3 regions of the Fictibacillus marinisediminis genome follow, and region 1 is predicted to be linked to each of the others. Evidence: riboswitches for the same ligand, from Rfam matches in the RefSeq annotation. Region 1 holds a riboswitch; each other region holds the start of a gene.
The links. A riboswitch is a leader RNA that binds a small molecule or an ion and turns the genes downstream of it on or off. The one in region 1 is predicted to bind thiamine pyrophosphate.
Positions count from the first base shown of each region.

Region 1 (7,548 bases):
TTTCCGTAAAAAGAAAATTACGCCTGTGGTCGGAGATTGGGTCGTATTTGAATCCTCCAACCCGACAGACGGATACATTATGGATGTTAAGGAAAGAAAGAACGAGTTAAACCGGCCGCCAATTTCAAATGTTGACCAGGCAATTCTCGTTTTCTCTGCCGTCCGGCCGGAATTTTCAAGTTCACTGCTGGACCGTTTTCTTGTTCATATCGAAGACAATGGCATTCAGCCGGTGATCTGCTTTACGAAGATGGATTTGATTGAAAGTGCAGAGTATCAGAAGGAAATCGAAAATTACATCGCTGCTTATAAGAAGCTCGGATATGAGGTCATTCCAACCTCTGCGATGTCGCTGGCCGGTATGGAAGACATCAAACCGATATTTAAAGGAAAAACGAGCGTCTTCGCAGGACAGTCCGGGGTAGGGAAGTCGTCTCTCTTGAATGCGCTGATGCCTGAACTCATGCTGGAGACGAATGACATATCAGATCATCTTGGACGCGGAAAGCATACAACGAGGCATGTTGAACTCCTTCCTTTTGAAGGGGGCTTGATCGCAGACACTCCTGGATTCAGCTCATTGGACTTTGTAGAAATTGAAACCGAAGAGCTCTCCTACAACTTCCCTGAGATGAAACAGAGGGTATCACAATGCAAGTTTCGCGGCTGCACTCACAGCTCTGAACCGAAATGCGCAGTAAAAAAAGCAGTGGAAGAGGGAGAGATCCCATCGTTCCGCTATGATCATTATCTTGAATTTTTGCAGGAAATCAAGGATCAAAAACGGAGGTACTAACATGATAAAAGTTGCGCCTTCCATTCTTTCCGCAGACTTTTCAAAGCTCGGTGAAGAAATTAAGGCAGTGGAAGAAAACGGTGCTGATTATATCCATATCGATGTGATGGATGGGCATTTTGTGCCGAATATTACGATGGGGCCTTTAGTCGTTAAAGCCATCAGGCCGCTCACTGAACTGACATTTGATGTACATTTAATGATTGAAAACCCTGACCGGTATATCCCGGAGTTTGCAAAAGCAGGTGCTGATATCATTACTGTTCATGTTGAAGCATGTCCGCACCTTCATCGGACCATTCAATTAATTAAAGAGCAGGGAAAAAAGGCAGGGGTCGTATTAAATCCTGCTACTCCTGTTGAAACCATTCAGCATATTTTGGCTGATATAGACCTTGTGCTCATCATGTCTGTAAATCCAGGCTTTGGTGGACAATCCTTCATACACACTGTGCTTCCTAAGATTGAAGTATTATCTGCGAGGATCAAGGAGCAGGGCTTGAACGTTGAAATTGAGGTAGACGGCGGCGTGAACGCAGAGACTGCCCGTCTTTGTGAGAAAGCTGGAGCTACCGTATTAGTAGCGGGATCAGCCATTTATGGGCAAAAAGACATAAAGGGTGCAATCCGTACCATTCGTGGTGTATAATATATAATAAGTATAATTGAAAAAAGTAACCACAGGGGGAGTCCCAAACAGGGGCTGAGAGGGGAGTACACTCCCGACCCTTTGAACCTGAAGCAGGATCATGCCTGCGTAGGAATGTGGAGTCGCAGTTGTTAACGATAAGCAACCGTCATTCACATGCCGGTTGCTTTTTTCTTTTTATTAAAGATGTTTGGGGGAGATTGATTTGAGTAAAAAAATTATGTTTTTGACTGAAGTGGCGATGATGTCAGCGTTGGCCATCATACTTAGTTTTGTTCAATTTAAAGGGCTTTGGGCAAATGGAGGCTCAGTTTCATTGGAGATGCTGCCAATCTTTTTAATGGCATTCCGCCGAGGGGTCCCTGGTGGAGTATTAACTGGTCTGATTGTCGGGATGGTAAAGATCCTGGTTGATGGAACCGCAGGATACAATCCCGCAGGTTTGATCCTGGATTACCCTCTCGCGTTCCTATTGGCTGGATTTGCCGGGGTGTTTAAAGTCAGTTCGGAAAGCCAATCTAAAAGGAGGATCTCAGCGATTGTGGCAGGCATCGCCTTCGGAAGCCTGCTCCGTTTGGCCTCCCATGTTGTATCAGGAGTCATATTCTTTGCATCATACGCCCCAAAAGGCATGAACCCTGTGCTGTACTCCATTGTGTATAATGCTTCATACATGATCCCGGTTGCTTTGATCACTGCAGCTGCTTTTATTTTCTTGACAAAAACAGCACCGCGGCTGCTGCATAGGACCGATCCAAGAGTTGTTAACGCGGCATGAAAATTATCATTTTAGCAGGAGGTCCGGAAGAAAGGCAGCCGGACCTCTCTTTATTTGCCGGCGAAAAGGCAGTCTGGGCAGGTGTTGACCGCGGCGTATTCTACTTGTTGAAAAAAGGAATCATACCCGGCTGTGTATTTGGAGATTTCGATTCTGTGAACAGCAGTGAGCGTGAATGGATGGCTTCATTTAACCTTCCTTCTTTTGAGTATGACAGTGAAAAGGATAAAACTGATCTAGAGCTGGCCCTTGAATGGGCACTGGGGCAAAAACCGGAACAGATCCTGCTGCTGGGTGTTACGGGCGGGCGCCTGGATCATGAACTGGCCAATATCCAATTGCTCCTTCATGGACTCGAAGCCGGAATTAACATTGAAATATGGGACAGGCAGAATAAGATTGCCTTATCAGCACCAGGACCGCATATCATACAACAAGAGCCTGAGTTCTCTTATGTCTCTTTCCTTCCATTTAACGGGCCTGTTACCGGCCTGACTCTGACAGGGTTCAAATATCCGCTTCAGGATCAATACTTGCCGATGGGTTCTACTCTCTGCATTTCCAATGAGCTTGTAAATAAAAGTGGTACTTATTCATTCTCGGGCGGCATATTAATGTTGGTAAAGAGCCATGATTAATATTTTATGCGTCGGGCCGCATGGTACTATTTTTATAAAAGCGAATATATTTATTAGGGAATGTCTTATTTTTTCAAAGGGCCTGGAGGAGGGGTATGATGAAATTTTACACCATTAAACTGCCTAGGTTTTTAGGAGGATTTGTACGTGCGGTTTTAGGTTCATTTAAAAAAGGATAATCACTTCCATCCAAAAGAAAAAAGCACCCATCAAGGGTGCTTTTTTCTTTTCAAGAAGTGTTGTCCCGTTCCAGCGCTTGTCGGACCTTGCAGCCCGCTTGCGCTTTTCCAAATAAAAAACAACGGGGATGCCGTTGTTTTAAGAGCGATTAAACGCGTTCAACTTTTCCGGATTTAAGGGCACGTGCAGAAACATAAACACGTTTAGGCTTCCCGTCAACCAAGATGCGGACTTTTTGAACGTTTACTCCCCAGCTCTTTTTAGATTTGTTCAATGCGTGGGAACGCTTGTTTCCTGTTTTAGGTCCTTTACCAGTAACGTAACATTTGCGTGACATAATTGTACCTCCTTTATAACAGTAAAACTGTATCATATCAGTCGTATGTTAAATACTAACCTATAGTAGCATGACCACTTAAGAAAAGCAACAAATGATTTTTCGTATTTCAAGTAAAAAGGCTTGACATGGCTTTGTGACTATTGTCAAATGGAGTTGTCCTTTCATAAAACTTAATTTTATAGTAAAATGAGGTTTAGCCATAATTGATTGATTAAAGGGGGATTCATCATGTCCATCGAAATGAAGAATAAATACGGCCAGATTGACATTTCTACGGAAGTGATCGCTACTATTGCTGGCGGCGCTGCTATTGATTGCTACGGTATTGTAGGCATGGCTTCCAGGAAGCAGTTAAAGGATGGTATTACCGAACTTTTAGGACGTGACAACTTCTCCCGGGGGATTGTGGTTCGGCAAGAAGAAGATGAAGTACATATTGATATGTATATTATTGTAAGCTACGGAACAAAGATTTCTGAAGTAGCCCATAATGTACAGACAAAAGTGAAATATACCCTCGATCAAATGCTGGGTCTCTCTGTAGATTCTGTTAACATTTTTGTTCAGGGTGTCAGGGTGACAACCCCTTAGTTAGGAGGAAAGTTCGTGTCTTTAACAGTTTTAGACGGTAAAAAGTTTGCGGCTATGGTTGCATTGGGAGCCGCAAACTTATCAAAAAACGCAGCAATGGTAGATGCACTTAATGTTTTTCCTGTGCCGGACGGGGATACAGGAACCAACATGAACCTTACGATTACTTCTGGTGCAAAAGAAGTTCAAAACAACATAATTCCCGATATCAGTAAAGTCGCGAGCTCTTTTTCCCGAGGCTTGCTCATGGGGGCAAGAGGCAACTCCGGGGTTATATTATCCCAGCTTTTCCGTGGTTTTTCAAAATCAATCGAAGGAAAAGAAACCATTACTTCGGCTGACTTTGCAAGAGCATTTGAGAACGGAGTAGAAACAGCCTATAAGGCTGTGATGAAGCCCATCGAGGGAACCATTCTTACGGTGGCTAAAGATGCGGCAAAACGTGCTGTTAAGGCGGCTAAAAAAAGTGATGATATCCTTTTCGTCATGTACGAAGTTGTAACGGAAGCCAAAGCTTCCCTAGACAGAACTCCTGACTTGCTTCCGGTTTTGAAAGAAGTAGGCGTTGTTGATTCAGGCGGGCAAGGGCTTCTGACGGTTTATGAAGGCTTTCTGTCCGCACTGGAAGGAAAGGACCTTCCTGAAATTTCTCCGCAAGGGCCTTCTATGAAGGAAATGGTTAATGCCGAGCACCATAAAGCACAGCTTCATATGAAAACCGAAGATATCCATTTCGGATACTGTACAGAGTTTATGGTGAAATTCGAACCTGAGAAATTAAAGAAGGCGCCTTTCATTGAGGAAGCATTCCGTAATGAATTAAACGAGCATGGCGATTCTTTGCTTGTTGTTGCCGATGATGATCTTGTAAAAGTTCATATTCATACGGAACAGCCGGGCAACATGCTTACCCTTGCTCAGAAACATGGAAGTCTGATCAACATTAAAATTGAAAACATGCGTGAGCAGCATACTGCGATTTTGGAATCTGAGACACATGTGCCCGTTAAGATGCCTGAATCTAAACAAGAGAAAAAAGCATATGGCATCGTTACCGTAGCGATGGGGAGCGGCATTAAAGAATTGTTCACTTCACTCGGTGCCGGTTACGTTATTGAAGGCGGACAAACGATGAACCCTAGTACCGAAGATATCGTCAAAGCCATTGAAGAAGTGAATGCCGAAAAAGTAATCGTGCTTCCGAACAACGGAAACATTGTTATGGCTGCAGAGCAGGCAGCATCCATCGTCGACCAGGATGTAATCGTCGTCCGCTCTAAAAACGTTCCTCAGGGAATGGCGGCTCTGCTTGTGTTTAACCCTTCAGCAGAATTGGAAGAAAATCATAAGAAGATGACAGACGCGCTTTCAAGCGTAAAATCCGGACAGCTTACATTTGCTGTAAGAGATACTTCCATTGATGGCGTCGAGATTTCAAAAGGCGATTTCATGGGGATCTTGAACGGCAAGATCGTAGCTTCCATGCCGGATAAAGATGAAGCGGTTCAGGAGCTTGTAAAGGAAATGATTGATGAGGATTCTGAAATCATCACCCTGATTTCCGGTGAAGATGCATCGGATGAAGATACGGAACGTTTAGTTCAGTTTATCGAGGAATCTTTCCCTTCTATAGAAGTGGAAGTCCATGAGGGCAGCCAGCCGCTTTATCCTTTTATTATCTCAGTTGAGTAGGTAAAATGTTCTCTCCATTATTGTTGAGTTATGATACAGTAATGGAGGGAATATTTTTTATGTCAGCTATATTTTTATCGGAGGGACATGAATGAAATACAAAAGTGTTTTTGATATAATCGGGCCAGTCATGATTGGGCCATCAAGCTCCCATACAGCAGGAGCTGCACGAATCGGGAGGGTCGCCCGCCACCTGTTTGGCAGGAAGCCAGAATATGCCCATATTTCTTTTTATGGTTCGTTTGCAAAAACGTACCGCGGACACGGGACTGATGTGGCGATCGTTGGAGGAATCCTTGATTTTGATACTTTTGATACTAGGATTGTGGATGCGCTTTCATTGGCGGAAGAGCAAGGTATTGAGATAAAGATGACCGAGGAAGATGCACTGACCGATCATCCCAATACCGCAAAGATCATTCTTGGTGACCAGAATGGAAAAATTGAACTGGTTGGGATATCGATCGGCGGAGGGAAAATAGAGATAGTTGAGCTAAACGGTTTTGAACTGAAGCTGAGCGGAAACCACCCTGCAATACTGATTGTTCATAACGACAGATACGGAGCCATCGCAGGAGTTGCAAATATTCTCGCCAAGCATCAGATCAATATCGGCCACATGCGGGTTTCACGGAAAGAAAAAGGACAAGAAGCTCTCATGATCATTGAAGTAGACCAAAATATAGACCCGGTACTCATCGAGGAGATTGAATCACTGCCAATTGTACAGCAAGTGGTAAAAATTAATGAGTAACCTTGAAAGGGAGAAGTAAGTATGTTTCGTAATGTTGCCGAACTAGTGGAACTTGCCGAGGCAAAAGAATGCAAGATTTCAGATATCATGATTGAGCAGGAAATGGAGTTTACTGGCCGGACGAAAGATGAAATCATCAGCCAGATGGACAGAAACTTAAAGGTAATGGAAGAAGCTGTTGAACGAGGAATAACGGAAGATGTTAAATCTCATTCCGGATTGACTGGCGGGGATGCCATCCTCCTTCAGAATTATTTAAAAAGCGGGAAAAGCCTTTCAGGTGAATTCATGCTGGATGCGGTCAGTAAAGCTATCGCAACCAATGAAGTCAACGCGGCGATGGGAACCATCTGTGCTACCCCTACAGCAGGCTCAGCAGGCGTGGTTCCTGGAACGCTCTTTGCCTTGAAAGATAAATTAAATCCGACAAGAGAGCAGATGGTCGCCTTTTTATTTGCTTCTGGAGCTTTCGGATTTGTAGTCGCCAACAATGCTTCTATTTCAGGTGCTGCCGGGGGCTGTCAGGCAGAAGTCGGATCAGCGACCGGTATGGCAGCAGCGGCCATTGTTGAGCTAGCTGGCGGGACACCTTCACAGTCCGCAGAAGCGATGGCTATCGCTCTGAAGAACATGCTCGGGCTCGTTTGTGATCCTGTTGCAGGCCTTGTAGAAGTACCTTGTGTAAAGCGGAACGCCATGGGAGCAAGCAATGCAATTGTTGCTGCTGATATGGCGCTCGCAGGAATCAAGAGCAGGATTCCGTGCGATGAAGTCATCGATGCGATGTACAAGATCGGGCAATCAATGCCGACAGCACTGAAAGAAACAGCGCAAGGAGGTTTGGCGGCTACACCAACTGCCCGGGAGCTTGAAGCGAAAATATTTGGAATAGCCCTGGAAAAAAAATGAAGCTTAACGAATTAAAAGTGACAGAGATCAATGGGATCGGTGAGAGCAAATCAGAAGAACTGAAAGAGCTTGGGGTTGTCTCAGTGATGGATCTGCTTGAATATTTGCCGTTCCGCTATGACAATCATCAGCTGAAAGATCTGGCCGATGTAAAACATGAAGAGAGGGCAACAATCGAAGGGAAGGTTCACAGTGAACCTTCTCTCCGTTATTTTCCAAGA
Region 1 covers NZ_JAIWJX010000002.1:1,877,777-1,885,324, forward strand. Annotated here, with positions in the region: gene rsgA (ribosome small subunit-dependent GTPase A) at 1-796, shown strand, start outside; gene rpe (ribulose-phosphate 3-epimerase) at 798-1,445, shown strand; TPP riboswitch at 1,470-1,577, shown strand; gene thiT (energy-coupled thiamine transporter ThiT) at 1,651-2,223, shown strand; gene LCY76_RS10170 (thiamine diphosphokinase) at 2,220-2,861, shown strand; gene spoVM (stage V sporulation protein SpoVM) at 2,960-3,040, shown strand; gene rpmB (50S ribosomal protein L28) at 3,190-3,378, opposite strand; gene LCY76_RS10185 (Asp23/Gls24 family envelope stress response protein) at 3,610-3,972, shown strand; gene LCY76_RS10190 (DAK2 domain-containing protein) at 3,988-5,664, shown strand; gene sdaAB (L-serine ammonia-lyase, iron-sulfur-dependent subunit beta) at 5,756-6,418, shown strand; gene sdaAA (L-serine ammonia-lyase, iron-sulfur-dependent, subunit alpha) at 6,440-7,327, shown strand; gene recG (ATP-dependent DNA helicase RecG) at 7,324-7,548, shown strand, end outside.

Region 2 (7,548 bases), 370 kb from region 1:
AATTCAGCAACGATTGTTCCGAGGGCTGTTGCCACTATTGTGTTGTCCATAGCGGACATGAGAATTCCGAGCAGCAGGCCTGCAACAACAAAATTATTGTTGCTCTTTTGATTAACCATATATTTGTCTCCTTGAAATGTTAATGAAATAGATAGGTATATACTTTTCGACTTTTAGAATTTAAATCCTGCCGGAAAATCAAAAAGGAAGAGCGGCAGCGCTCTTCCTCTCCAAAAAAACAGCTTATAATTTTTCAATGATTTTATTGATGATCCCGTATTCAAGAGCTTGTGCTGCCGTCATGAAGAAATCTCGGTCGGTATCTTTTTCGACACGCTCAAGCGGCTGTCCTGAACGGTCTGAAATGATCTTATTTAAGATTTCTCTCGTTTTTATAATTCGCTTGGCATGGATGATCATATCTGCAGCCTGCCCTTGTGTTCCTCCTAGCGGCTGATGAATCATGACTTCTGCGTTTGGGAGGGCAAACCGTTTGCCTTCTGCCCCCGCGACCAGCAGAATGGCACCCATGGAAGCAGCCATTCCAATGCAGATGGTTGAAACAGCAGGCTTGATGAACTGCATTGTGTCATAGATCGCCAATCCCGCAGTAACCGACCCTCCTGGAGAATTGATGTAGATGGAAATATCTTTTTCCGGATCTTCCGCCGCGAGAAACAAAAGCTGAGCCACAACAGAATTGGCTACATTATCATCGATGGCACTTCCAATGATGATGATACGGTCTTTCAAAAGCCGGGAATAAATATCGTAGGAACGCTCACCACGGTTGGTTGTTTCCACTACCATTGGGACTAAATTCATTTTCATCTTCCTCCTATAGAATCGTTATGCAGCCTGGCAAATCGGTGTGGAAGCTGCGCCTTCTGATGCGATTTTTCCGAATCCGGACGTAATATAAATGACTTTTACCGGGGTTTTATCTTCACTTTCAATCGAAATTTCCGTTCTGATTTCCTCTTGCCGAGCCTCTTCCCTTTCAGTCCGCTTCTCTTCTAAAGCTATGACTTTATCGGCTTTCTCTGCCTGCTTCCTGCTCTTTTCCCAGGCAAGAGAAGGATGCTTTTTCACTTCATTCATCCCTCGATTCCTCCCTCCGGTTTTGGATAGACAGCAATAGACACCTGATATTCTTCACCTTGCTCATTATTTCCAGACTGATATTTGCCAACAAGCTGGTGAAGCAGTGAGAAGTACTCATTAATGAACTGGTTGCGTTCCTCCTCATTGGATAAGGAAACTGAAGCTTGCAGAATGGCACTTGGAATTTGTTCATCCTCTGCTTTTTCCATGAGCTGCAGCGCATCTTTCTTCATGGTTTCAGTTAAGGTGAGAACGTGGGCCAGCGCATGCTGATCTTTTAATTTCTGTGAAGTTTCCGGTGACAAGCCAAGAGAGTCAGAAAAAATTAACGTTTTGGCCACTGCTTGATAAAGTACTTCTACCAAATTCCTCACATTCCTCGTTCCTGCTCTGAAAACAAGCCCTACTTTTTCTAAAGCCTTGAGATGGTAATTGATCTTCTGCGGTGACTCATTGAGCAGCTTTGCTATTTCTGTTGCAGAAGCCGGTTCTTTTAGAGCACTGAGCATCTCGGAACGAATGGGATGGAGCAAAGCAGCAGCCTGCTCAGGCAGCGTTACAAGATATGTCTCTTCAATCGATGCATTCTTTTTCACTGGTTCACCTCACTTAAAAATTTTGTTTTACGTAAAATCATTTTATTACGATAGGCTTATCTTTGTCAAACATTTCTATTTTTAATCAAAAAAAGTGACAGAAGCTTGTGCTTCTGTCACTTTAATAGCGGGATAACGGCCAATAGGATAAAGATTAATACCATAGCTGTATTGAAGAAAAACTCTGTTTTAAGTTTAAAATAATATCGTTCAATGGCACGAAACAAAAATACTGCAGCTAAGATTCCGAATAACAGGGCTGGACTGTTAATGTACATTCCATTCCAAAGAGCCAGCAAAAAGCCGAGGAACAGCAGTACCATTTCCGAATACGCCCATATCTTACTTCTCTTTTTCATCGTGGCACCTCTTTCTTGCGTACTCTTTTATAGTACGAAGAACACGGTTGTTCTGTGCCATTCCTCATTAATTCTCTTTAATTAATGAGTCTTGCTTTCCAAACCCTTCTCTACCCGTTCAAGCAGGCCGCTTGCCGCCTTCTCTGGATTCACATGCTGGCTGATGGCTGAAATGACAGATACTCCATCCGCTCCGGCTTCGATTACTTCAAATGCGTTTTCTTCAGAAATGCCGCCTATTCCCACGATCGGTGCTGTAATCCCTGCTGCTCTAAGCTCTTTTAAAACAGAAAACCCCATAACATCACGCGTATCCATCTTTGTACTTGTATCAAAAATCGGGCCCACTCCTAAATAATCTGCTCCAGCACGTAGTGCATCTTCTGCTTCTTCAACATTGTGAACCGAAACGCCAAGAATTTTATCGGGGATGCTGCTGCGGATTTGATTGAGATCTCCATCCTCCTGCCCGATATGCAGACCATCGGCATTCAGGCTGATCATGAGATCGATATCATCATTAATAATAAAAGGAACATGGTTTTTTCCGCAGATTTTCTGCAAGCTAAGAGCTAAGGCATTTTTCTGATCAGGTGATAGACACCCTTCGCCCTTCTCACGATATTGAAAAAGCGTCGCTCCCCCCTTTAGCGCCTGCTCCAGCACTAGTTCAGGTTCAGCTCTGCAGTTTAAGCTTCCCATAATAAAATAAACTTTTAACTGCAGTTTAAGCGTATTATATTCCATCTGTAAGCCTCCTTAGCTCCATCTGCCGGCCGTATTCAAGTCTTCAGGGTTTAATAGATAGAGCTCATCCAATAATGCTGTCTGAAAGGAGCCTGGTCCTGCTGAAACGGCTTTAGCGCGTTCAGCACAGATTCCCAGCATCGTCAAAGCGCCTGCGGCCCTCTGGCAACAGGAAAGGCCGGTTTCCAGAGATCTGGCCATAAACAAACCGATAAGAGAGGTTGAGAAACAGCCGGTCCCTGTCACATAAGACAATATTTCATGTCCGCCACTAATCGCTATGCATTCCTTTCCATCACTCACTGCATCCTTTTTCCCTGTAATGACAATGACCGAACCGAGCTTACTGGCCGCATGCAAAGCAAGCTCATCATCGTTTTCTGATTGATCACCATCAACCCCTTTGCCACCCCAGTCACCTCCGTACAAAAAGGAGATCTCTGCGGCATTGCCGCAAATGACATCGGGAGAAACCTGTTCAACCAGCTCCTCAACGGCTTTCTTCCTTAATAAGGAAAGTCCTGCACCCACCGGATCCAAAATGACAGGAATGCCCAGTTCCTTCGCTTTTTTTCCAGCCAAAACCATTGCTTTAATTGAGTCAGGTTCAACGGTTCCAATATTTAAAACCAGTGCGTCAGCTGCCATGACGGCTTCTTCAGCCTCTTCATAATGAAGAGCCATCATCGGGCTTCCTCCAGCTGCCAAGATGCCGTTCGCTAAAAAATTCATCGTTACTTGGTTAGTGATGTGATGAATCAGAGGTTTTTTCTTTCTAATGTCTTTTAAAAGTACACTCAGTTCTTTCATGCCTGATTCCTCCTGTATGCCCAATGGTTTGTCGGCCCATGCCCGCTGCCAATATGAAGCGGGTGGCTGATTGCTTCCTGTATAAAAGTTTTCGCTGTTTTTACAGCATGAATCGGGGTTTTTCCAAGAGCCAGTTCAGCAGCAATGGCAGCTGCAAACGTACAGCCGGTTCCATGAGTTTGCGGTGTATCAATCCTTCTTCCTTCCAGCTCATGCATCTGCTCACCATCATAAAACAAGTCGACTGGTGCTTTATCATGAGAGAGATGGCCTCCTTTGATCACAATCATTCCTGCTCCTAAATCATGCAAAAATTTTGCAGCATCCTCCCTGTCTTGCTTTGTGGAAATGCTTCTTCCTGTTAGCTGCTCAGCTTCGGGAATATTCGGTGTCAGGATCGAGGCTAGAGGAATCAGCTGTTTTTTCAGGGCTTCTACTGCATCCCTTCTCAGAAGGTCCGCCCCCCCTTTCGCGATCATTACAGGATCCACAACAACGTTTTTCCATTCATACTTTCGAATATGACGAGATACCGCTTCTATAATTTCTGCACTGAAAAGCATGCCCGTCTTTAAAGCTTCAGGACGAAGATCCTCTTCTATGCTGTTTAACTGCTTTAGGATCATCTCAACAGGCACCGGGTGGATCCCCTGAACGCCTAATGTATTCTGTGCAGTCACAGCTGTGATGACAGACATTCCATAGGCTCCCAATTCCTGAAACGTTTTTAGATCGGCCTGGATTCCTGCTCCCCCTCCTGAATCTGATCCTGCAACTGTCAATGCTTTTGGTGTTTTTAACATATGGAAGAACTCCTTTCACCACTAGAAAAGCGCAAGTGGCCTGATCTGTTAAGATCCCTGTTCACTGAAACTGGACACGACCTCCTTCGACCGCTAAAAAGCCGCCTTCTGAAGAGAAGGCGGCTTAAACATGAATGCTGATAAAAGTTTAAGCCACTTCCCTCCGCCAGTATTAACCGGATCAGGTTCAAAGGGTCAAAGACATTTCTTTTCTCAGCTTTAAATCAAAGCTCCCCTAGTGGTATACGATGTATGATGTTACTTCTATCCTAAATGACAGCGGCCGAAGCGTCAAACAAGGGATAAAATTTGTCGAAAAGTTAGGCTGCTGTGTTTAAAACAGAACGGATACGGGCATTATTTATACAACACCCGATAGAAAATCTGGAGGGAGAGAAATTATGAATATCAGAGAGAAACTGCAAAATTTAAAACAAAATCCAGAAGATGTTTACAGTCACTCACAAACAGAAGAATCCTTCTCAAGAAATTACACCAATCCCGTAGAAGTCAAATATATCCCTGCAGAAGATGTTTACGAATTAAAAGTATTTGATATGGAAGGCGGTGAACAGCTGGACAGTAAAAAATTCCATTCTGCAGATGAGGTCCTGGCTGATTTGAATATTGAGAAGTAAAATGAAAAAAACTAAATTTTCAGATTAAACTGTTGCTATTATTACCAGTGATAAGTATACTAGTAAAAACCCATTAACGCATGAGCTTTCAATCCTACAAGCTTCTGCAAAAAAATTCAAGGAGGAATAGAGCATGAAAGACAATACATCGTATAATAAAGACATGAACGATCTTGTGAAATATAAACTTCAGAAGAAAAATGACCCGTTCGCTTTTAATATGGTTGCTCAGATGATCCTTGATGAGTCGCTGCACGCCCATCAGATGAAACGTTATAAAGAACAAATAGATGAAGCCCTGGAAAAACGTGATGAAAAACTGTTCATGAAACTGACGGATGAATATATTAAATTCCTTGGATAAGAAACCAAACCTTTTACGGTTTGGTTTCTTTTTTTGAACGCTTTATCCTTCTTAAGTAAAGCCATGCTCCTCCAATAGCCATGAAAAGGATAATGACAGGCGACAATCCAATGAGTGCAATAATGAGATAGGAAATAGTATGAACCAGTCCATTCCACGTCTCTTTAAATAAAGTCTTTGACTTTCCCCAGGTGTTCAGCTCTTCATTGTTCTTCATCCCAATATTTTTCACTTCAAAATGGACCGTAACCGTTGAAAAATCGCTTTGATTCTCTAAATAGTTTATTCTGCCCTGGATTTTTTCAATCTGTTCCTGCACTCCTGATAGTTCTTTGGATATGGCAAGGAGGTCCTCTGTTTTATTTGCATTCTTCATGAAGCTTTCCAAACGGTTACGAACAATGCGCTTTGCCTTCAGTCTTGCTTCCAAGTCAGTATATTCCTCTGTAACATCTCGTCCATTTATGATTTCATGAGGACTCCCAGAACTTAATTCTCCTGCCTTTTTTGTGAAAACAAGAAAATCTTTCTTTGGAATTCTTATTTTCAGGTAACCCCCATTTTGCCCTTCTTCTTCAGACAAGGATTCACTTTCAACGATATAGCCGCCCATTTGTTTTGTGAGTTGTTCCACTTCACTCCGGACCTTCTTAACGTTTTGAACGCTTATCATTATTTCACTCGTGTAAATCATTTTTCTCCCTTGGTCGGCAGCAGGCTGCTTGTCTTCTTTAGCGGATTCCCTTTTCATGCTGGTGGAAGAGCCTCCCCCTTCAGACGACTTTGATGCCATGTTTTCATCCTTGCTGCTGCACGACGCCAGAACTAAAACGATCATCACCCATACGGCCATGAACTGTTGATTTCTCTTTTTTATCATCATCATGTCCCCCTTTTATTTATAGACGGCCCAAAGTACCTTTTTGTTACAATATATGGTAATTTTATAGCTGTGAGTTGCAATATCACCCGAATATGCTAGTATTTACAAAGTGATTTATTTACAACAAGAGCAGTGAAGTTCGGAGGGTAACATGAACAAAGTAGGAAGAAACGAACCTTGTCCATGCGGCAGCGGGAAAAAATATAAGAGTTGCTGTCATCGATCGGTCACAACCGTTCAATTAAACAAGATTGTCGAAGTGAGCCGCCATCAGGAAGGCTTAGCTAAGTTTGCCTTTGACCATTTTCATGAAGAAATGGGGAGCCAAACACGCAATTACATAGAAAAATACAAGATTGGAAGAGATGATGAACAAACGTATGCGAATCTGATGGTTTGCTGGCTGATGTTCCATTCTGATGTGAAGGACGGCAGATCACCAATCGTGTATTACCTTAAAGAGCAAAAAGGGAAAGAACAGCCGGAAATCCTGGATATCATAGCAGACTGGGAGAAGTGCTTCCCTTCCGTTTATAAAATGGTCTCAAAAGTAAACCGAAATACCTTTTTATTACAAGATGTGATGACAGATCAGGAATACACGGTTGAATTTAATTCTGAGATTCTTCCACACGACGGAACCGGTCTAGCAGGTTCTATTATCTATACTGGAGAACATTACGAATTTTACATTGATTTTGCTGAGATTCCTCAGGGAGAATTGCAAGAACGCTTAGATGCGCTGACTGACATGAAAATAAACTTAAAAGATGATTTTCCTAAAGCTCTACAGGTTCTTTTGTCGAAACAAGAGAAAGCAGCTGATGAAGACGCTGTCCCGCAGCCGGCTGATAGAGTTCTATCTTTGCTTAAAGAGAACGCATCAGAGGAGATCTACAATGAGGCGGAAAGAATTTGGAATGAATGGACAAAAGCACGAAACTTGGTTATCCGTAAGGAGCAGCCCTATGCAGCCGCTCTTCATTATTTGGCGACCAAGGACGTCCTGAATGAGTCTGCCACACAACCTGAAGTAGCCAAACGGTATGGCACATCCGCATCCAGCCTGTCTGCAAAATACCGCCAGCTAAAAACGGCTTTAAACTAAAAAAGAACCTGCTCAAATGGGCAGGTTCTTTTTATGTATCAGTTCTCTTGTTCTTTTTAAGGATTACTCCAATGATCAGCACCACAATTAAAAGAAAATATAGGGTAAACCACCAGAGCGTCCAGTTTTTTGCGAC
Region 2 covers NZ_JAIWJX010000002.1:1,504,336-1,511,883, reverse strand. Annotated here, with positions in the region: gene LCY76_RS08255 (MDR family MFS transporter) at 1-119, opposite strand, end outside; gene clpP (ATP-dependent Clp endopeptidase proteolytic subunit ClpP) at 244-825, opposite strand; gene LCY76_RS08245 (hypothetical protein) at 850-1,101, opposite strand; gene LCY76_RS08240 (ArsR/SmtB family transcription factor) at 1,098-1,700, opposite strand; gene LCY76_RS08235 (hypothetical protein) at 1,817-2,059, opposite strand; gene thiE (thiamine phosphate synthase) at 2,141-2,806, opposite strand; gene thiM (hydroxyethylthiazole kinase) at 2,819-3,616, opposite strand; gene thiD (bifunctional hydroxymethylpyrimidine kinase/phosphomethylpyrimidine kinase) at 3,613-4,419, opposite strand; TPP riboswitch at 4,561-4,666, opposite strand; gene LCY76_RS08215 (hypothetical protein) at 4,821-5,057, shown strand; gene LCY76_RS08210 (IDEAL domain-containing protein) at 5,191-5,421, shown strand; gene LCY76_RS08205 (DUF4349 domain-containing protein) at 5,435-6,301, opposite strand; gene LCY76_RS08200 (YecA family protein) at 6,456-7,412, shown strand; gene LCY76_RS08195 (GerAB/ArcD/ProY family transporter) at 7,444-7,548, opposite strand, start outside.
Region 2: it holds a riboswitch for thiamine pyrophosphate, as region 1 does, so the genes downstream of both, thiD (bifunctional hydroxymethylpyrimidine kinase/phosphomethylpyrimidine kinase) here and thiT (energy-coupled thiamine transporter ThiT) in region 1, are expected to answer to the same signal.

Region 3 (7,548 bases), 930 kb from region 1:
AAAATATAAAAGTGAAAGATCAAAAGACCCTTCCTTACAAAGTCACGATTACCCGCCACGGTCCGATCATGTCCGAATTTGCTTACGACAAGCAAAAGAATACGGCGCTTTCCATGAGATGGACAGCACTTGAACCCTCAACGGAACTTCAGGCTGTACTGATGTTTAATAAGGCAAAGAACTGGAATGAGTTTAAAAAGGCGCTGACTTATTTTCATACACCGGCCCAGAACTTTGTCTTCGCATCTAAAGACGGAACAATTGCCTATCGCGCCAATGGACTGATTCCGATCCGTAAAGAAAAATATGCTTCTGTCCCAGTACCGGGCTGGGAAAAGAAATATGAGTGGAAAGGCTATATTCCTTGGGATAAGCTCCCGACGGCCGTGAACCCAAAAGAAGGATTTATTGCAACGGCCAATAATAAAGTGATCGGTGACGACTACCCGTACCACATTACTGATTCATGGGCCCAGCCTTACCGAGAGCAGCGAATAAAAGATGTTCTGTCAGCCAAAGAAAAGCTTTCCATAAAAGATATGCAGAAGCTGCAATTCGACAGGAAAAATCTTCAGGCAGAAGAAATGCTGCCGATCCTTCTCACCCATTTAAAGACTGCAGACCTTGGAACAAACGGCAGAAAAGCGGTAAAACTATTGAAAGACTGGAATCATGAAGATGACAAAAATCTTGCTGCACCCCTGCTGTTCAACTTATGGATGCAAGAGGTCAGCGATGTTCTCTTTGAAAAAAAGATTGATGAAAAGATGATGCCGTTGTTTGACGGCAAGGCTCAAGTCGTGGATGAACTGATCCGCCATGCGGCCGAGGGTAAGGAAGGTCCCTGGATCAAAGAGGCAGGGGGGCTGGACGAAGCCGCAACAATCTCCTTCAGCAGAACGGTTAAACAGGTGGAGAAGCTGCAGGGTGAAAATCCCGATAAGTGGAAGTGGGGAACGTATCATACATTGCCGTTTGATCATCCTCTATCAGCGATAAAGCCGCTGAACCTGCTGTTTAATCCAAAAGAAACGCCGATGGGAGGAAGCAGGGTAACAGTAGGTGCTGCAGGCTGGGATTCTTTTACAGGAAAAGTGAACCATGGAGCCGCCTGGAGAACGGTTGTTGATCTGGCGGACTTGACGAAAACCTACAATGTCGTCGGTCCAGGACAGTCAGGACATGTCCTCAGCAAGTGGTATGATAACCAGATCGAAGATTGGACTTCAGGCCGTTATCATGTAACGGAAACGAATGAATCCAGCTTTAAAAACGGAGAAAAACTAGTATTAAAGCCTGGTAAATGAAAACAGCCTCGTCCAAAAGGGACGAGGCTGTTTTGCTGTATAGAGATGATTAAGGATCGAGTCTTCGGTACTTCGCTTCAAAGAGCAAGTAGGCGCCATAAGCGACCAGTCCGAGAGCGACGATAGTAAGGAGCACTGGACCGAACGGCTGCTTTACAAGTTCAGCCAGAGCACCATCCAGCCCCTTTGTTTCATCTGGATCTGCCTGAATGGCTGTTCTGATTAAAAAGATGCCGATGATGGCGAATACTACACCATGTGCAAAAAGTCCGAACTTCCCGATATAACGTGCGGTCTTCCATTCTTTCTGATTCATCTCATGACGTTTAAGCCCTTTTTTGAATTTTTCCGTATAGGCCTTGTAGAAGTTATAAACCCCTATACCGATAAATACAGCACCAATAACCGCAATGATTGTTTGTCCGAAGGGCTGTGCCAGCGCTTTTGCGGATAAGGTCTGGTATTTTTGACTTGACGAGTTGGCACTCGCTCTGAAGATTATTTTGATTGCACTAACACATAGACTGAAATATATGGCAGCGATGATGAGATAACTGATTCGCGCCATCCATCCTTTTGCGTCATTTCCTTTATGTTCGGGGTCAAAGACCGTCATGATGACTTGCCACAGTGCATAGCCTGCAAGCCCCACAGCCAGCGCAGCGAGCATGACAGAGCCAAAGGGCTGCTTGGCAATGGTGTAGAGGGCACCTGAGGAAGTGGTTAATTTACCTTGCAAACCGAATGCTGTCATTACAGCAAGTATTCCAATGACAATATAAACGGCTCCTTTTGAGAAATGGCCGAAGCGGGCCATCCGGACGATCCATGGTGCAGCTTCATCTTTATATTCTTCTGCTTTTCTTTGGGCATGTTCTTTGTGCTGTGACAAATCTTTTTCCATAAAGGAGCCCCTTTCAAGGTTTCTATCTTCTATATACCCATTTTCTCCAATAGTTGAAACGGGCAGACTGCTGTCCACACCCGTTTTCCACAATTTGCATAAGATGCAGGGTAAGTACTGTAATCAGGGTAAAGAGGAGGTTTACTTTTGAAGGAACATTATTACGGTCTTTGCTGTCAGCATATTGGGCAAGACGTTGAAATTACCACCCATGACGGGAGTGTCTATAGAGGCTCCATCCAAAGCGTTAATACAGAAAATGTCTATCTCCTTCCCTATCATGACGATGGTTCAGGACGGTTCTTTCCGGTCCTTGGTGCAGCCTTGGTAGGTCTTGGACTCGGTTCCATTGCAGGGTTTGCCCTTGCGCCCCGTCCGTTCGCTTATGGCTACGGTTACGGTTACGGCGGGGTTGCACCATATCCTGGCGGCTATGGCGGTTTTCCGGGAGGGTACGGCGGTTTTCCGGGCGGATACGGCGGTTTTCCAGGCGGCTATGGAGGCTTCCCAGGTGGAGGCTTTGGCGGGTTTTGATAAGTAAAGATAAAAAACTCTTCGCTGATAACGTGAAGAGTTTTTTTGCTGTCTGAGAAATTGGCCTGTAAATGAGTGAGATTAGCATGTGAATCCGAAACATCGGCATGTAAAACCCCCACACCGGACAGTAAACACTCTTCAACCATCTTGAATGAACCGGAAACTTCTGGCTTATAATAGGGGAAAGGGCCAACTGGCTGAAAAAACTTGACAATACGGCTGAAAAATTGTACTATTTTCCCCATAATCTAAACATGTAAAGCTATGACAGACGAATAGTATCTGAGGTGCTTTTGTGAAAAGCGATCCGGGGGTGGTGGAAGCCCGGACAAAAGTTCAGAGAAACGGCAGTCTCGAGCGATTAATTGACCAAAGCGGATGCTTTTTTAAGCATCAATTAGGGTGGAACCGCGTGAGTATAAGCTCTCGTCCCTGGACAAGGATATTTGTCTATGGATGAGGGCTTTTTTGGTTGATTTAATTAGCATTTTCTAAAAAAGGAGAGATGGTCATGAGTGTGACAATGGAACAGATCGTCAACATGGCAAAACAGCGCGGATTTATTTTTCCGGGTTCAGAAATTTACGGAGGCTTGTCCAATACGTGGGATTACGGCCCGCTCGGCGTTGAACTGAAGAACAACGTGAAAAAAGCTTGGTGGAAAAAGTTTGTTCAGGAATCTCCATACAATGTTGGTTTGGATGCAGCGATTCTCATGAACCCGCAAACATGGGTAGCATCTGGACACATCGGAAACTTCAATGATCCAATGATCGACTGTAAGCAATGTAAAGCAAGACACCGTGCCGATAAATTGATTGAAGATGCACTTGCTGAAAAAGGAATCGAGAAGATTGTTGACGGGCTTTCTTTCGATGAAATGGAAAAGTTGATTGAAGAGCATAACATCGCATGTCCGGATTGTGATGCGCACGACTTTACATCTATCCGCCAGTTTAACCTGATGTTCAAAACGTTCCAGGGTGTAACGGAATCCAGCACGAACGAAATCTATCTTCGTCCCGAAACAGCACAAGGGATCTTTGTAAACTTTAAAAACGTGCAGCGTACGATGAGAAAGAAATTGCCGTTCGGGATCGCTCAGGTCGGCAAAAGCTTCCGTAATGAGATCACACCTGGTAACTTCACTTTCCGTACCCGTGAGTTCGAACAGATGGAGCTCGAGTTCTTCTGCAAGCCTGGCGAAGAACTGAAATGGTTTGATTTCTGGAAACAGTATGCTCACGATTTCTTATTGAATCTTGGCATGAAACAGGATAAGCTTCGCCTGCGTGACCATGAATCCGAAGAGCTTTCCCACTACAGCAACGCTACGACAGATTTTGAATACCAGTTCCCGTTTGGATGGGGAGAGCTTTGGGGCATCGCATCCCGTACTGATTTTGACCTTAAACGCCACAGCGAGCACTCTGGTGAAGACTTTAACTATATCGATCAAGAAACGAATGACCGTTACATCCCTTATTGCATCGAGCCTTCACTCGGCGCAGACCGTGTAACACTTGCGTTCTTGATCGACGCGTTTGAAGAGGAAGAGCTTGAAGGCGGAGATACAAGGGCTGTTCTTCACTTGCATCCAGCTCTTGCGCCGTTTAAAGCGGCAGTACTTCCTTTATCGAAAAAGCTTTCTGAAGAAGCAAGAGAAGTATTTGCCGGTCTTGCCAGCGACTTCATGGTTGATTTTGATGAAACAGGTTCCATCGGAAAACGTTACCGCAGACAGGATGAAATCGGAACTCCTTTCTGTATTACGTATGATTTTGATTCTAAAGAAGATCAGCAGGTAACGGTACGTGACCGCGACACAATGGAACAGGTCCGCATGCCGGTATCAGAGCTTCGATCCTTCCTGGAATCGAAGATCAAATTTTAATCTCTTTACATTTTTGACCTGAATGGTAAGATGAAGTTAATTAAATAACTATAGCAACACTGGGGGAGCCTTTGCCGGCTGAGACTGAACAACCTGTTCTAAACCCTTTGAACCTGATCTGGGTGATGCCAGCGTAGGGAAGTGGAATCTGCACTGTATGACACATATAGCTGCTCTTGATTAGAAAACAGATAATCAGCCACTCTTTGCGAAAAGGGTGGCTTTTTTGCATGGGGAAAAGGAGGATGCAAGGTGGGGAAATTCGAGTTTCATGTAATGACGAATGGAAGGAAGCAGCCTGACGAAATCATCTCGGCCGCATCCATCCTGGCTCCATATGTGACATGCATACATATCAGGGAAAAAGACAGAAGTGCCAGTGAGATTTTCAATCTGGCAGAGAGATTGAAGAGAGCAGGATTGGGCCGGGAGCAGATCTATATCAATGACCGTGTGGATGTAGCCGTTGCTTCGGGAGCTGAAGGCGTTCACTTAAAAGGCTCCAGTCTTGATCCGGAAATCGTACACCGCTATTTTAGCGGGCTGAGAATCGGCCAATCCGTTCATTCCATAGATGAAGCGCTCTATGCTGAAGAAAAAGGAGCTCATTATTTGTTTTACGGGCACGTTTTTAAAACAGGAAGCAAAAAAGGGAGCGAGCCGCGGGGTCTGGATCAATTGCGGGAGGTTGCTGATGCGGTCACTGTTCCAGTTATCGCCATCGGAGGAGTTACACCGAGTAATACTAGTGAACTCATAAAAGCGGGCGCAAAAGGAATCGCCGTCATGTCGGGGATCTGGTCGGCGACGGATCCGGGTTTAGTAGCGAAAGGCTATGCGGAAGCTCTTAAGAAGGAGGAAATGTCAAAATGCCCAGGCACTATGATGTGATCATTGCTGGGGGGGGGATAATCGGCTGTGCCATTGCTTACTATTTGCGCAAACATACAGAGTATACCGTGCTTGTGATTGAAAAGAACCGAATAGGCAGTGAAGCTTCATCGGCCGCTGCAGGCATGCTTGGAGCGCAGGCAGAACTGAATGAGGCAGGGCCTCTTTACACGATGGCCCGTGAGAGCAGGAGTCTTTTTCCTGAGTTAAGCAGGGAACTGAAGGAAATCAGCGGGATCGACATTGAGTTTATAGACAAAGGCCTGTTTAAAGCGGCAAAAAATAAAAAGGAAAGACTCCGATTGCAGCAACTCACTGATTTTCACAACGATAACGGCCAGCCGGCAGAGTGGATCAGCGGATCGGAGCTTTTGAAAATGGAGCCGATGCTGTCAAAAGAATTGGAAGGTGCAATGTATTTGCCGAAAGACGGCCAGGTCAATCCATCTCAATTGACGAAAGCCTTTGCCCAATCGGCAGCAAAGCTTGGAGCTGATTTTTTAGATTATACCGAAGCAGCCGGTTTCGAAATAGGCCGGTCAGGGATTGGAATCCAAACGAGCGCGGGTATGTTTTTCGGAGAGAAGGCAGTGCTCGCATCAGGCGTCTGGACAGGGAAGCTGGCGGCCCAGACCGGATTGCACATGCCTCTTTTTCCAGTAAAGGGAGAGTGTATTTCTTTAACCTTTTTAGAACCGGTCATTACATCAACTGTCATCTCAGATGAATGCTATCTTGTCCCTAAGCAAGGAGGCAGGCTCGTAATCGGAGCAACCATGGAAGCAGGTACATACGACAGAAAGGTTAGAGCAAAGGGAGTGTTGGAACTGCTGACAAAAGCGCGTGAAGTCCTTCCTGCCATCGAACAGGGCGAATGGGAGAAGGCATGGACAGGGTTTCGGCCGCAAACTCCTGATGGCCTCCCGTACATGGGGAAACATCCTTACCATAAAGACTTGTACATTGCGGCAGGCCATTTTCGCAATGGCATCCTGCTCAGTCCGCTGACAGGGCGATGGATGGCAGAGCTGCTGATCGGAAATCTGCAGGAAGAAAGATTAAAAGAGTTTGCGCCAGACCGGTTTGCCTATGAAAAGATGAAAGGATGAGTCTCATGAAACTGATGGTTAACGGAACAGCCTTAGATATAGCCTCAGCCCGTACAGTCCAGGAACTTCTGGGAGAGTTAAAGCTTGCCGGCAAAGGGGCAATCGTTGAATTGAATCAAGAAATTTTGGATAAAAGCCAACACGCAGAAACGCGTTTAGCAGATGGTGACAAAATAGAAATCGTACATTTTGTAGGAGGAGGATGAAGTTATGCTGAAGATTGGAAACTATGAATTTCGCTCCAGATTGCTTTTAGGGACAGGTAAATTCCCTGATTTTGATGTCCAAAAAGAGGCAGTAAGGGTGTCGGGCACGGAAATCCTTACATTTGCCGTAAGAAGGATGAACATTTTTGATCCTGACCAGCCAAACTTTTTAGAAAAGCTGGAGGCAGAGAACTTTACGCTTCTGCCGAACACGGCGGGTGCGAAAACGGCAGAAGAAGCGGTTAGAATCGCGAAGCTGGCAAAAGCTTCGGGGCTATGTGATATGATAAAGGTAGAAGTGATAGGAGATTTTAAAACTCTTTTGCCTGATCCGCTGGAAACGCTGCGGGCTTCAGAAATGCTGTTGGAAGAGGGGTTTACGGTCTTGCCCTATGCTTCAGATGATGTCATTCTTGCACAAAAATTAGAGGAACTTGGCGTGCATGCCATAATGCCCGGAGCTTCCCCCATTGGATCTGGCCTCGGGATCATCAACCCGTTGAACATAAGCCTTATTATTGAGCAGGCCAATATCCCAGTGATTGTAGATGCGGGCATCGGATCACCGGCTGATGCGGCGGCGGCCATGGAGTTGGGGGCTGATGGAGTACTGCTGAATTCAGCGGTATCAGGGGCCGATAATCCAGTAAAAATGGCCGAGGCGATGAAGCTTGCCATTGAAGCCGGCCGTCTCGGGTAT
Region 3 covers NZ_JAIWJX010000002.1:949,541-957,088, forward strand. Annotated here, with positions in the region: gene LCY76_RS05250 (penicillin acylase family protein) at 1-1,307, shown strand, start outside; gene LCY76_RS05255 (DUF1206 domain-containing protein) at 1,357-2,211, opposite strand; gene LCY76_RS05260 (LSm family protein) at 2,359-2,745, shown strand; gene LCY76_RS05265 (glycine--tRNA ligase) at 3,260-4,642, shown strand; TPP riboswitch at 4,694-4,799, shown strand; gene LCY76_RS05270 (thiamine phosphate synthase) at 4,895-5,533, shown strand; gene thiO (glycine oxidase ThiO) at 5,512-6,642, shown strand; gene thiS (sulfur carrier protein ThiS) at 6,648-6,848, shown strand; gene LCY76_RS05285 (thiazole synthase) at 6,853-7,548, shown strand, end outside.
Region 3: it holds a riboswitch for thiamine pyrophosphate, as region 1 does, so the genes downstream of both, LCY76_RS05270 (thiamine phosphate synthase) here and thiT (energy-coupled thiamine transporter ThiT) in region 1, are expected to answer to the same signal.